Regions from separate parts of the Ectopseudomonas khazarica genome, predicted to be linked through region 2. Evidence: predicted binding sites of a transcription regulator. Region 2 holds the regulator's gene; each other region holds the start of a gene.

Region 1 (4,173 bases), 620 kb from region 2:
TCCGGAATGGCATACGAACCAGTCGTAGGGTGGCACCAAGGCGGGGAGATGCATGACCATCCGCCCAGGGTGGCGACATGGATCTGCCACGCGTTCGACCAAGCCATGCTTCACTGGATTGAAATGCAGGTAATCCATATGCCGCTGGTAATCACCTTCATCACGAATACGGTGCTACCAGAAGCGCCGCCGCCACAGCCCTGACTCACGACGCAAACTGCGGCTCAAACTGATCGCACAGAACCCCGGCAAGGCCTGAGAAGTCAGGCGCTTGATCATCGACCAGCGGGAGCCAAAATCTGCATCCCCTTCAGGCAGGCGCCAGACACAATGCAGATGATCGGGCAGCAGTATCCAACCTTCGATGATGAAGGGACGGTGTAAACGGACTCGTTCGATGGCGCGGCGCAAGGCCACACGCAATGGCGCCTTGGTCAGCACCGGATGACGCTGGTGGCTGACCGGCGTGAAGAAATAGCAGGCGCCCGCATCGCGAGCGCGGCGGTAGTTGGACATTCCTTGTCTCCTGAATTCTTGCCAGCAGATTCAGGATAGTCGGCGGTGCGCGCGGCCTAGGCGGCCCCGCGACACCCTACGGTTTGAACAGCGTAATTCCCGTAGGGTGCGCCGCGCGCACCGGCTCCAACTCAAATCAAACGCGGAAGCGACTGACCATGGACTGCAACTGGCCGCCAAGGCGCGCCAGCTCGGCCGAGGATTTGGCCGTTTCGTCGCTGGCGGTGGCGGTCTGCTCGGATACGTCGCGTACGCTGAGGATGCTGCGGCTGATTTCCTCGGCCACGGCGCTCTGTTCCTCCGCAGCGGCGGCGATCTGCTGGTTCATCGACTGGATGCTGGACACCGCGAGGGTGATGCTACCCAGCGAGTCGCCGGCCTTGCGCGTCAGCTCGACACTGCTGTCGGTGAGGTTACGGCTGTTGCGCATCACCGCCGCCACCTGCTGGGTACCGCTCTGCAGCCCGGCGATCAACGCCTCGATCTCTTCGGTGGATTTCTGCGTACGCTGCGCCAGGCCGCGTACTTCGTCGGCGACCACGGCAAAACCGCGACCTGCTTCGCCGGCACGTGCTGCCTCGATGGCGGCGTTGAGTGCCAGCAGGTTGGTCTGCTCGGCCACCGACTTGATCACGTCCATCACGCTGCCGATCTTGTCGCTTTCCTGCTGCAGGCCGGTCATCGCCTCGGAAGAACGCCCTACTTCGGCAGCCAGACGCTCGATCTGCGAAATCACCTCGGCCACTACCTGGTCGCCCAGGCGCGCCTGGCCGTCCGCGTCGTTGGCCGCTTGCGAGGCCTGCTCGGCGTTACGCGCCACTTCCTGTACGGTGGCGGACATTTCATGCATGGCGGTGGCCACCTGATCGGTCTCACTCTTCTGGCTGTTGGCACCGGCGCTGGTCTGCTCGGTGACCGCCGACAACTCTTCGGCGGCGCTGGCGATCTGGGTGACGCTGTCGCGGATGCCACCGATCAGCTCGCGCAGGGTCGTGGCCATGTGCTGGATGCCCTGCTGCAGTTGGCCCATCTCGTCGCGGCGATCGACCCGCACGCTGGCCGTCAGGTCGCCCTCGGCAATGCGCTGTACCGCGCCCAGCGTGTCTTGCAGTGGACGGGTGATCTGCCGGGTGATGATCCAGGCAGCCAGCACGCCGAACAGCAGCGCCAGCAGCACGGCGATGATCTGCCAGGTGCGCGCCTCGGCGCTCTCGATGGCCAGACGCTCGATCTGGAACTTGTACAGGGTGTCACTGATGCGGACGATCTCGGTCTGCTGATCGGTCATTTCCTGACGGGTCCGGGCAATATCAGCAGTGGCATTCTTGAAGGCCTGCACGGTCAGTTCGAACTGCCCCAGGGCCGCCTCGATACGGCGCACGGCATCTTGCTGGGCGCTACCGAAAGCCTGCTGCAGCGCACCGAGGCTGGCTCGGGCCATGGCGATACGCTCGGACAGCGCCTGTTCGGTTTGTGCATCGGGTGCGCTGTCATAACGCTCGAGCAGATAACGCAGGCGCAACAACTGACCATGGGTGATCATCAGAGCCTGCAGTTGCGTGAAGCGATCGGCATCGTCTTCCGGCAGAAGCTCAACACTGCGCCGCATGTTGGCCAGCAGCTCGCTCAGTTGCTGGTCTTCGACGTTCGCCTGGTCGCGCACCTCAGCCGCTGCCGCGTAGGCTGCGCGCATCCCCGCCAGGGAGCGCTGATAGTCCTGGTTATAGCGGTCCTGCTCCTGCAGCAACTTGACGTTGGCCGGGTTCTTGAAGGTTCCCAGCAGCTTCTTCTGCTGCTCGAGGTAAATGTTCAGATTGTTCAGCAGGCGCTCGGTACTGACTGCATCGCCCTTGGCCAGCATGAACTGCAGGCGAGCGATGCGCAGGTTGGTCAGCGTGTTATTGAGCTGGGTGATCTCGCTCATCCAACCACTGCGCTGGATCACGCTGCCCAGACCAGTCCAGGCAGTCCAGGCCAGCGCCAGGGTAAGTGCCAGCACCAGGCCGAAGCCGAGCGCCAGTTTGCGGGTCACACTAAGATTAGCGAACCAGGTATTCATGAAATTCTCCAACTGCGGGTGTTTCTGGGTTTCGCTGGAGAGTTGTTTTTATTGGCGCCAGCACAATGACATTAGCTGACGTATGTATCGGCCAATGCGACACAGATTTTAGAGCAATCCGATATGCGGTAGCAGCGCCGCCACTGGCACGCCTCAGCTCAACAGCTGCAAGGCCTCGGTACTGCATTGCTGGATACGTGCCCAGTCGCTGCTTTCCACCCACTCGCGCTGGAACATCCAAGTGCCGCCTACGCACATCACGTTGGGCTGCGCCATGTAGCGCTGCAGGTTGTCCGGGGTGATGCCGCCGGTGGGGCAGAAACGCACCCCGCCGAAAGGCCCGGCCAGCGCCTTGAGCGCCGCGACGCCACCGCAGATCTCCGCCGGGAACAGCTTGAAGCGGCGATAACCCAGGGCGTAGCCAACCATCAGTTCCGATGCGCTGCTCACACCCGGCAGCAGCGGCAGCGGGTTATCCAGCGCCGCCAGCAACAGCTCACGCGTGCTGCCCGGCGTGACGATGAACTGCGCACCGGCGGCGGTCGCCGCGGCGAGCATGTCTTCATCCAGCACGGTGCCAGCGCCAACGCAGAGTTCGGGGCGCTCGGCGCGCAGGCGGCGAATCGCCTCCAGGCCATGCTCCGAGCGCAGGGTCACTTCCAGCACGCGCAGACCACCAGCGGCCAGGGCGTCGGCCAGCGGCAGGATGTCCGCCTCGCGGGCGATGGTGATCACCGGCATGATCCGCGCCTGCGCGCAGATGCGGTCGATCTCCGCGATTTTGTCGGCCATGCGCGCGCGCTGGCCTTGGTCGAGGCTGGTCATGTCAGAGGCACCAGTGGATTTCGAGGGGGGAATGCAGGAACGCACGAATCGGCAGTTCGGTGATTTCACCAGACTGCAAAGCTGCGTTGAGTATGTTCAGTTTTGTCTGGCCCTGGATTGCCAGCAGCGGCAGGCGTGCGCTGGCCAGCACGGGCAGGGTCAGGCTCAGGCGTTGCGCCGGCTCACTGGGGGCGAGCATCGGCAGCACGCGACGTGCGCAGCCAGGTTGCAGCGCCTGGCTCAGATTAGGGATATTGGGGAACAGCGAGGCGGTATGCCCATCGTCGCCCATGCCCAGCACCAGCACCAGCACATCGATCGGCGCCAGCTCGGCAACCGCGGCATCGGCCAGCTTGGCTGCCTGTTCGAGATTGCCAGCGACCTGGTAAAGGCTGAGAAAACGCGCTTCAGCGGCTGGGCCACGCAACAGGTGACGGCGCACCAGCGCCTCGTTGCTGGCGGCGTGGTTGACCGGCACCCAACGCTCGTCGGCCAGGCTGACCCGCACCTGTGCCCAGGGCACGTCCTGCTGCGCCAGCGCTTCGAAGAACGGCACCGGGCTGCGCCCGCCGGACACCACCAAGGTCGCCTGACCGCGATTGGCGATGGCCTCACGCAAGGCATCAGCCACGCGCACGGCCAGCGCCTGAGCCATTTGTCCGGCAGCGTCATGCGGACAGGCCCGGACGCCTGGCGGCAGTTGCAGTTCAGAGATCGCCATACCAGCTCCTGCCATCACGGGTGATCAAGGCAACCGACACCATGGGTCCCCA
Region 2 (4,173 bases):
TGCACGTGCTGGCGTACCAGGAAATTCCGGACAACAAGCAGGTCACCATAGTCGCTACGGTTGGCCAGAACTGAGGTAAAGGGTCATGCAGGTCAAACGCTTCTTCGCCGCCGATATGCGGACCGCCATGAAACTGGTGCGTGACGAATTGGGCGCCGATGCCTCGATCATCGGCAACCGCCGCGTGGCTGGCGGTGTGGAGCTGACGGCTGCGCTGGATTACCAGGCGCCGGCCCCGGCACGCCCGAACCCGGCGCTGGAAGCCGAATTGCGCAAGACCCAGGCGCGCATCGCCAGCGCCCAGGCCGAGCTGACCACCCGTGCCGAACAGGATGCCGGCAAGGATCGCCAGTTGTTCGCCAACGAGTCGCTGCTGGCGCCCGAGCTGCCGGCGACGCCGGTCAAGCCGCAACGCCCGCTCGAGGCGCCTGTCGCCGCTGCACCGGCGGTCGATCCCCGGGCCCTGGACGCGATGCGCTTCGAGCTGCATGGCCTGCGTGAGCTGATCGAAGTCCAGCTGGGGTCCATCGCCTGGGGGCAGTTGCAGAATCGTCGTCCGCAGCAGGCCAACCTCTGGCGCCGCCTGCAGCGCATGGGCCTGTCGGCCGAGCTGTCGCAAGCCCTGCTGAGCAAGGTGGCCGGTGTGGCCGAGCCGCGTCAGGCCTGGCGCATGCTGCTGGCCCACCTGGCTCACGCGATCAGGACGCCCAAGGTCGAGCCGCTGGAAGAGGGTGGGGTGATCGCCCTGGTCGGTCCGGCCGGCATGGGCAAGACCACCACGCTGGCCAAGCTGGCTGCGCGCTACGTGCTTAAGTACGGCGCGCAGCAGGTCGCTCTGGTGAGCATGGACAGCTATCGTATTGGCGCACAGGAGCAACTGAAGACGCTTGGGCGTATCCTTGGCGTATCGGTGACCCAGGTCGATCCCGGTCAGTCTCTGCTGCAGGCTCTGACGCCGCTGGCCAAGAAACGCGTGGTGCTGGTCGACACCGCAGGCCTGCCGGGTAACGATCCGGCACTGCGCCTGCAGCTGGAGAGCCTGGCGTCGCCACGCATCAAGTCGAAGAATTATCTGGTTTTGGCGGCAACGAGTCAGAACCAAGTGCTCAAGGCGGCCTACCATAGTTACAAGCGCTGCGGACTTTCTGGTTGCATACTGACCAAGCTGGACGAGGCTGCGAGCCTGGGCGAGGTATTGGGTCTGGCTATAGGCCAGCATCTGCCGGTAGCCTATGTGACAGACGGGCCGCGCATTCCGGATGACCTGCAGGTGCCGCGCAGCCACCAGCTGGTCAGCCGCGCAGTGGGCCTGCAGTCTGCGGAGGAGCCGAGTGAGGACGCCATGGCGCAGTTGTTCGCCGGGCTCTATCACCAGCCCGCGCAGCGCGCCGGCTGAACGGCGACGATGTTGCACCCTCTCGCGCATGAGCGCGGGAGTGAACGGCCTGATGGTCAAGTCGAAGTTAGACAAGGTGTAGAAAGAACATGGGTATGCATCCCGTACAGGTGATTGCGGTGACCGGCGGCAAGGGTGGCGTCGGCAAGACCAATGTGTCGGTGAATCTGTCCATGGCCCTGGCCGACCTCGGTCGGCGGGTGATGCTGATGGACGCCGACCTGGGGCTGGCCAACGTCGACGTGCTGCTGGGGCTCACACCCAAGCGCACCCTGGCCGATGTGATCGCCGGCGAGTGCGATCTGCGTGACGTGCTGCTGCAGGGGCCGGGCGGCATTCGCATCGTGCCGGCCGCGTCGGGCACGCAGAGCATGGTCAGCCTCACGCCGATGCAGCATGCCGGGCTGATCCAGGCATTCAGCGACATCAGCGAAAACCTCGATGTCCTGGTGATCGACACCGCCGCCGGTATCGGCGACGCGGTGGTCAGCTTCGTCCGGGCGGCGCAGGAAATCCTCGTGGTGGTGTGCGACGAACCGACCTCCATCACCGATGCCTACGCCCTGATCAAGCTGCTCAACCGTGACCATGGCATCAGCCGTTTCCGCGTCCTGGCCAACATGGCTCACAGTCCGCAGGAAGGGCGCAATCTCTTTGCTAAGCTGACCAAGGTGACGGATCGTTTTCTTGATGTCGCCCTGCAGTATGTCGGCGCCGTGCCCTACGACGAGTGCGTGCGCAAGGCCGTGCAGAAGCAGCGTGCCGTCTATGAGGCGTTCCCACGATCCAAGTGCGCCCTGGCGTTCAAGGCGATTGCTCAGAAGGTCGACACCTGGCCGTTGCCGGCCAACCCCCGCGGCCATCTGGAGTTCTTCGTCGAGCGTCTGGTGCAGCAACCGACGGCTGACAGTGCCGTATGACAGCAGCTTCTGGACTTCGTATGTACAACAAGGCGCAGGCGCAGGACTCCCAGCACCAGTTGATCGAGCGCTATGCCTCCCTGGTCAAGCGCATCGCCTACCACCTGCTGGCACGCCTGCCAGCCAGCGTGCAGGTCGATGATCTGATCCAGGCGGGGATGATCGGGCTGCTCGAGGCCTCGCGCAAATACGACTCCAGCAAGGGTGCCAGTTTCGAAACCTTCGCCGGCATCCGCATTCGCGGTGCCATGCTCGACGAGGTACGCAAGGGCGATTGGGCGCCGCGTTCCGTGCACCGTAACAGCCGTATGGTCAGCGATGCGATTCGTGCAGTCGAAGCCCGAACCGGGCGCGACGCTAAAGATCACGAGGTTGCTGCCGAACTCCAATTGAGTCTGGAGGATTACTACGGCATTCTTGGCGACACTTTGGGCAGCCGCCTGTTCAGCTTCGACGACCTCTTGCAGGATGGCGAGCACGGCGGGTTGCACGAAGACGCCGGGCACACCCACCTCGAACCTTCGCGGGACCTCGAAGACGAACGCTTTCAGGCGGCTTTGGCCGAGGCCATCGCCGGTTTGCCCGAGCGTGAACGTCTCGTGCTGGCGCTGTATTACGATGAAGAACTGAACTTGAAAGAAATCGGTGAAGTGCTGGGGGTTAGCGAGTCACGTGTGAGCCAACTGCACAGTCAGTGCGCGGCACGCCTGCGCTCGCGACTGAGTGAATGGCGCGCAGGCTGAACAGCGGCGTACTCGCAGGCGGAAGCGGTTTCTCGATTAAAGGACGTAGTTGCAAGCGCAATACGTTTGGGACTGTACGGAGGTCGACTTGGACAAGAACATGAAAATCCTCATCGTTGACGATTTCTCGACGATGCGACGGATCATCAAGAACCTCTTGCGGGACTTGGGTTTCACCAACACCGCAGAAGCCGATGACGGCACGTCGGCGCTGCCGATGCTGCAGAGCGGCAGCTTCGACTTTCTGGTGACCGACTGGAACATGCCCGGCATGACCGGTATCGACTTGCTGCGCGCCGTTCGCGCCGACGAGCGTCTCAAGCACCTGCCGGTGCTGATGGTGACCGCCGAAGCCAAGCGCGACCAGATCATCGAGGCGGCTCAGGCCGGCGTGAATGGCTACGTGGTCAAACCCTTCACCGCCCAGGTGCTGAAGGAAAAGATCGAGAAGATCTTCGAGCGAGTCAACGGCTGATGTCGGCCGCGAGGGTGCTATGGAACATGATGACTCCACGATGGGTGACCTCGAGTCGACCCTGAAAAACAACGCCCGTGACCTGGTCGATAGCCTCGAACAAGGCAATTTCGGCGCCGCGGTGCAACTGATCAACGAACTCAACAAGGTCCGTGATCGCGGGCTCTATCACGAGGTCGGCAAGCTGACCCGTGAGTTGCACAACGCCATCGTCAACTTTCAGATCGACCCGCGCATGCCGCATGCGCAGGAGCTGTCGCAGATCGCCGATGCGACCGAACGCCTGAACTACGTCGTTACCCAGACCGAGAGGGCGGCCAACCGCACCATGGACCTGGTGGAGCAGAGCGCTCCGCTGGTCAATGACCTGAGCGATGAGGCGCAGAGCCTGAGCGCCGAATGGGGCCGTTTCATGCGTCGCGAGATGGGCGCCGAAGGGTTCCGCGAGCTGGCCAAGCGCGTCGAGCTGTTCCTCGCGCGCAGCGAGCGTGACGGCGCCAAACTGTCCAATCACCTCAACGACATTCTGCTGGCGCAGGACTATCAGGACCTCACCGGGCAGGTGATCAAGCGGGTCACCCAGCTGGTGACCGAGGTGGAAGGCAACCTGCTCAAGCTGATGCTGATGGCCAGCCAGGT
Region 3 (4,173 bases), 950 kb from region 2:
CGCCTTCTTCCTCGCCGAAATGGGGGACAAGACCCAGGTCGCCACGGTGATGCTGGCGGCACAATATCCGCACTTCATCCTGGTGGTCGCCGGCACGACCCTGGGCATGCTGCTGGCCAACGTGCCCGTGGTGCTGGCCGGCAACTTCGCCGCCGAGCGCCTGCCTCTGACGCTCATCCGTCGCCTGGCAGCCTGCGCGTTCGCCGCCCTGGCCATCTATGCCGGCTACCAGGCCCTGAAGCTCAGCGGGCTGATCTGACGCTTCCATGACGCCAACGAACCGGCATTTCGGCCAATCCCATCGCCCCCTGGCCTGCTGCTAGAGTGCGCACCACGTCACGTGAAGCAGCAGGCCGCTGAACGACCGGCGCACGCCAGGTACGGAGCCGCCATCGGTGCCACGCTCACCTGTTCAGCAGCCGGGAGGGCACCATGTCATTGGATGATCGCAAGAAGGTGGTGTGCCAGCACATCGACCTGGTCTGGAACAGAGGCCGCCTGGCGCTGGCCGAGCAACTGCACTCGCGCGACTTTCTCTACAAGAGTTCGTTCGTCGGTCATCCACTCGACAGCGCCGGCTTCATCCAGATGGTGCAGGACATTCGCCACGCCATGCCGGACCTGCAGGTGGTCATCGAGGAATGCATCGCCGAGGGCTGCAAGGTGGTGACCTGGAGCACGCTGATCGGCACCATCCAGAAACCGGCACTGGGTTACCCGCCCAGCGACAAGGTACTGAGCATCTCGGCCATGGCGTTCTGGACCCTGAGCCCAGGCAACGAAATCCAGGAAATCTGCACCATGTTCGACATGGAAAGCTTCCGCTCCCAACTGGGCCTGCAGACCCGCTCCTTCGCCGAAAAAGCCCTCCCCTGAGAAGACCTGCGGCGTACCATGCACGCCGCAGCAGCCCTGTCAGCGCTTGGCCCGAGCCTGTTCGTACAGCGGCATCACCTTGGGAATGGCCGCCTGCAGCGACGCGATACGGCTACTGGACGACGGGTGCGTGCTCATGAACTCGGGGGGCGCACCACCGCCGGCAGCCGCCATCTTCTGCCACAGGCTGATAGCGGCATTCGGATCATAGCCCGCACGCGCAGCCAGCTCCAGCCCGATCAGGTCGGCCTCGTTCTCGTTGCCCCGACTGTTGGGCAGGGTGAGGCTGTACTGCACCACCGTATCGGCCATCGCCAGGCTACTTTCCCCCAGCCCCAGCAGAGCGCCGGCGCCCTGCTTGGCCAGTTCGATACCGTAGGCCTTGGACATGGCTTCGCGGCTGTGTTCGCGCAGCGCGTGCGCCATCTCGTGACCCATGATCGCGGCGATCTCGTCGTCGCTCAGCTTGAGCTGCTCGATGATGCCGCTGTAGAAGATGATCTTGCCGCCCGGCCCGCAGTTGGCGTTGAGCTCGGGGCTCTTGATCAGGTTGACCTCCCACTGCCAGTTGGCCGCATCCGGGCGAAAACGCGGCGCTTGCGGAATCAGGCGGTTGGCGATGGTCTGCAGGCGCCGGGCATTGGCGCTGCTCTTGTCCAGCGCGCCCTTGCTCGAAGCTTCGCTCAGCGTCTGCTGATAGGACTGCGCATACATCTGATTGACTTCATCAGCTGACAGCATGCTGAACATGTATTGCTTGCGCTCGACGCCGACGGCACCCGCGCTGGTGGTATTGACCGCCTGGCAAGCGGAAATCAGCAACGCGGCTGCCAGGCCACTCAGGTGAAGAACCTTGCTCATCGAGCCATCTCCTTGCATGGGCCGCCTATGCTAGGCCGCCCCGGATACTCGGGCAACCGCCGCACTTGCGTGATGGCCAAGGGCAATCTTTGCTGAATGCAGCACTGACGCAAAGGATCATGCCAGGTCACTAAGGTTTTGCCCTGTCACGGCCGATACAACGTGACAGCCGCACATTGCGCTCGGGAGCTCTCATGAAGTTCAAGTCGATCCAGTTTTCCGTCGCCTTTCTGGCCGGCACCAGCGTGCTGGCGGTCGTCGTGGCCCTGGTGCTCTATGCCCTGTTCGCCGGTGACCGGACCCAGACGCTGGTCCAGCAGCGCACCCAGACCCTGCTCGAACGCGTCATCGAACAGCGCCTTGGCGCCCTGGCGCAAGCGCAGGTCAGTGAGATTCAGCGCGAACTGGAAGTGCCCCTGCAGATCACCGCCGACCTGGCGCGGGTCAACGCCATGCTTGGCATGACCGACAGCAATGGCAGCCCCCTGCTCAGCATCAGCCGCGAGGAGCTGGCCAGCCTGGTGCATGAGACCACTGCCGCCAATCCGAAGCTGCTGGGCAGCTACATCGGCTGGGAACCGAACGCCTTCGATGCCAGCGACGACCTCTACGCCGGCAGCAAGGAGAACGGCTACGACGGCAGCGGACGCTTCCTGCCCTGGTGGTACCGCAACGCCGACGGCAGCCTCGGCGTCGATGCCATCGGCTCGACCGAGAGCGAAGAACTCCTGCCCACCGGCGTGCGAGCCGGCGAGTACTACCTCTGCCCCAAGGAGCGCAAGCGTCCCTGCGTGATCGATCCGGCCCCCTACGACGTGGGCGGCAAGATGACCATGCTTGCCTCGTTCACCGCGCCGATCCTGGTCAATGGCGAGTTTCGCGGCATTGCCGGTGCCGACCTGGCCGTAAACTTCATTCAGGAACTGCTGGTCAAGGCCGACTCGCAGCTCTATGACGGCGCCGGGGACATGGCACTGATCGCCAGCAACGGCCGTCTGGTCGCCTCGACCAAGGCGCCGGACAAACTCGGCGAGCCGGCCACCGCGCTGCTCGATGCCAACGAGGTCAGCAACCTGGGCAAGCTGCAACCCGGTCAGCCGCTCTACGCCATCGACGCCAAGGACGACCCGGACCACAGCCATATCGAGCTGTTCCTCAGTTTCAACATCGGCCAGAGCGATGCGCGCTGGGTGATGATGGTGGTGCTGCCGCTGAAAGCGGTCATGGCCGACCTCTATCAACTGCAGGACGATCTGGCGAGCCAGCGCGACAGCGACACCTTGGGCATGACCCTGGTGGGCCTGCTGATCGCCGGCCTCGGCCTGCTGGTCATCTGGTTCGTGGGCTACGGCATTGCCCGTCCGCTGCGGCAGATGGTCGGCATGCTGGACGATATGGCCAAGGGCGACGGCGACCTGACGGTACGCCTGCAGGTGGAGCGTACCGACGAACTCGGCCAGATCGCCCAGGGCTTCAACGCCTTCCTGACCAAGCTGCAGGCGATGATCGCCTCCGTGGTGACCTCGGTGCAGCAGGTCAGCGACTCCTCCGAGCACACCGCCGATATCGCCATCCGCACCAACCAAGGTGTGCAGAAGCAGCTCGCCGAAATCGAGCTCGTGGCCACCGCCGTGCACGAGATGACCGCCACCGCGCAGGACGTCGCACGCAATGCCACCCACGCCGCCGAAGCGGCCAACCATGCCGACCGCGCGGCCAACCAGGGCAAGCAGGTCGTGCAGGAAACCTCGGCCGCCATCGCCGCGCTGGCCAGCGAAATCGGTCGCGCCGTGGGCGTGGTGCAGAACCTGGCCAAGGACAGCGAGAACATCAACGCCATCCTGGTCGCCATCCGTGGCATTGCCGAACAGACCAACCTGCTCGCGCTCAACGCCGCCATCGAGGCCGCCCGCGCAGGCGAGCAGGGTCGTGGCTTCGCCGTGGTCGCCGATGAGGTGCGCAACCTGGCGCAGAAGACCCAGCAGGCCACCGAAGAAATCCAGACCATGATCCAGCAGTTGCAGCAGGGCACCCGCGAAGTGGTCAAGGTGATGGAGCAGAGCCAGAGCAAGACCGACGACAGCGTGGAACACGCCAACCAGGCGGCCAGCTCGCTGGAAGACATCACCCAGGCGGTCTCGGTGATCAACGACATGAACACTCAGATCGCCAGCGCCGCCGAAGAACAGAGCGCCGTCGCCGAGGACATCAACCGCAACGTCACCAATATCGGTCAGGTCGCCAACGAAGTCGCCGGCGGGGCCGACGAAGCCAGCCAGGCCAGCGCCCAGCTGACCAGGCTGGCCGAGCAACAGCGCCGCCTGATCAATCAGTTCAGGGTCTAGTCGAGATTATCGGCAGGGGCGCGTGCCCCCCTGCCGAGGTGACACCTCAGGCTGGCGTCAGGCACTCCGGTGCATCCAGCTGCGGGTCGTT

What was found. Region 2 encodes FliA, which starts transcription of late flagellar genes. Its sites were predicted from a motif close to CTAAAGTTTNNNNNNNNNNNGCCGNTAA; they were not measured.
Region 1: a site for FliA is predicted at 2,660-2,687, ahead of JLK41_RS13170 (methyl-accepting chemotaxis protein). Genes of this name have one in related genera too.
Region 3: a site for FliA is predicted at 1,869-1,896, ahead of JLK41_RS20300 (methyl-accepting chemotaxis protein). Genes of this name have one in related genera too.

Annotation. Positions count from the first base shown of each region.
Region 1 covers NZ_CP068551.1:2,752,571-2,756,743, reverse strand. The annotation lists partial or broken gene JLK41_RS25550 (REP-associated tyrosine transposase) at 1-516, opposite strand, end outside; gene JLK41_RS13170 (methyl-accepting chemotaxis protein) at 653-2,575, opposite strand; gene JLK41_RS13165 (bifunctional 4-hydroxy-2-oxoglutarate aldolase/2-dehydro-3-deoxy-phosphogluconate aldolase) at 2,729-3,400, opposite strand; gene pgl (6-phosphogluconolactonase) at 3,402-4,121, opposite strand; partial or broken gene JLK41_RS13155 (glucose-6-phosphate dehydrogenase) at 4,108-4,173, opposite strand, start outside.
Region 2 covers NZ_CP068551.1:3,369,094-3,373,266, reverse strand. The annotation lists gene flhA (flagellar biosynthesis protein FlhA) at 1-74, shown strand, start outside; gene flhF (flagellar biosynthesis GTPase FlhF) at 86-1,396, shown strand; gene fleN (flagellar synthesis regulator FleN) at 1,486-2,316, shown strand; gene fliA (RNA polymerase sigma factor FliA) at 2,313-3,059, shown strand; gene JLK41_RS16060 (chemotaxis response regulator CheY) at 3,160-3,534, shown strand; gene JLK41_RS16055 (protein phosphatase CheZ) at 3,554-4,173, shown strand, end outside.
Region 3 covers NZ_CP068551.1:4,317,214-4,321,386, forward strand. The annotation lists gene JLK41_RS20285 (TMEM165/GDT1 family protein) at 1-259, shown strand, start outside; gene JLK41_RS20290 (ester cyclase) at 433-876, shown strand; gene JLK41_RS20295 (M48 family metallopeptidase) at 916-1,737, opposite strand; gene JLK41_RS20300 (methyl-accepting chemotaxis protein) at 1,932-4,082, shown strand; gene JLK41_RS20305 (SOS response-associated peptidase) at 4,129-4,173, opposite strand, start outside.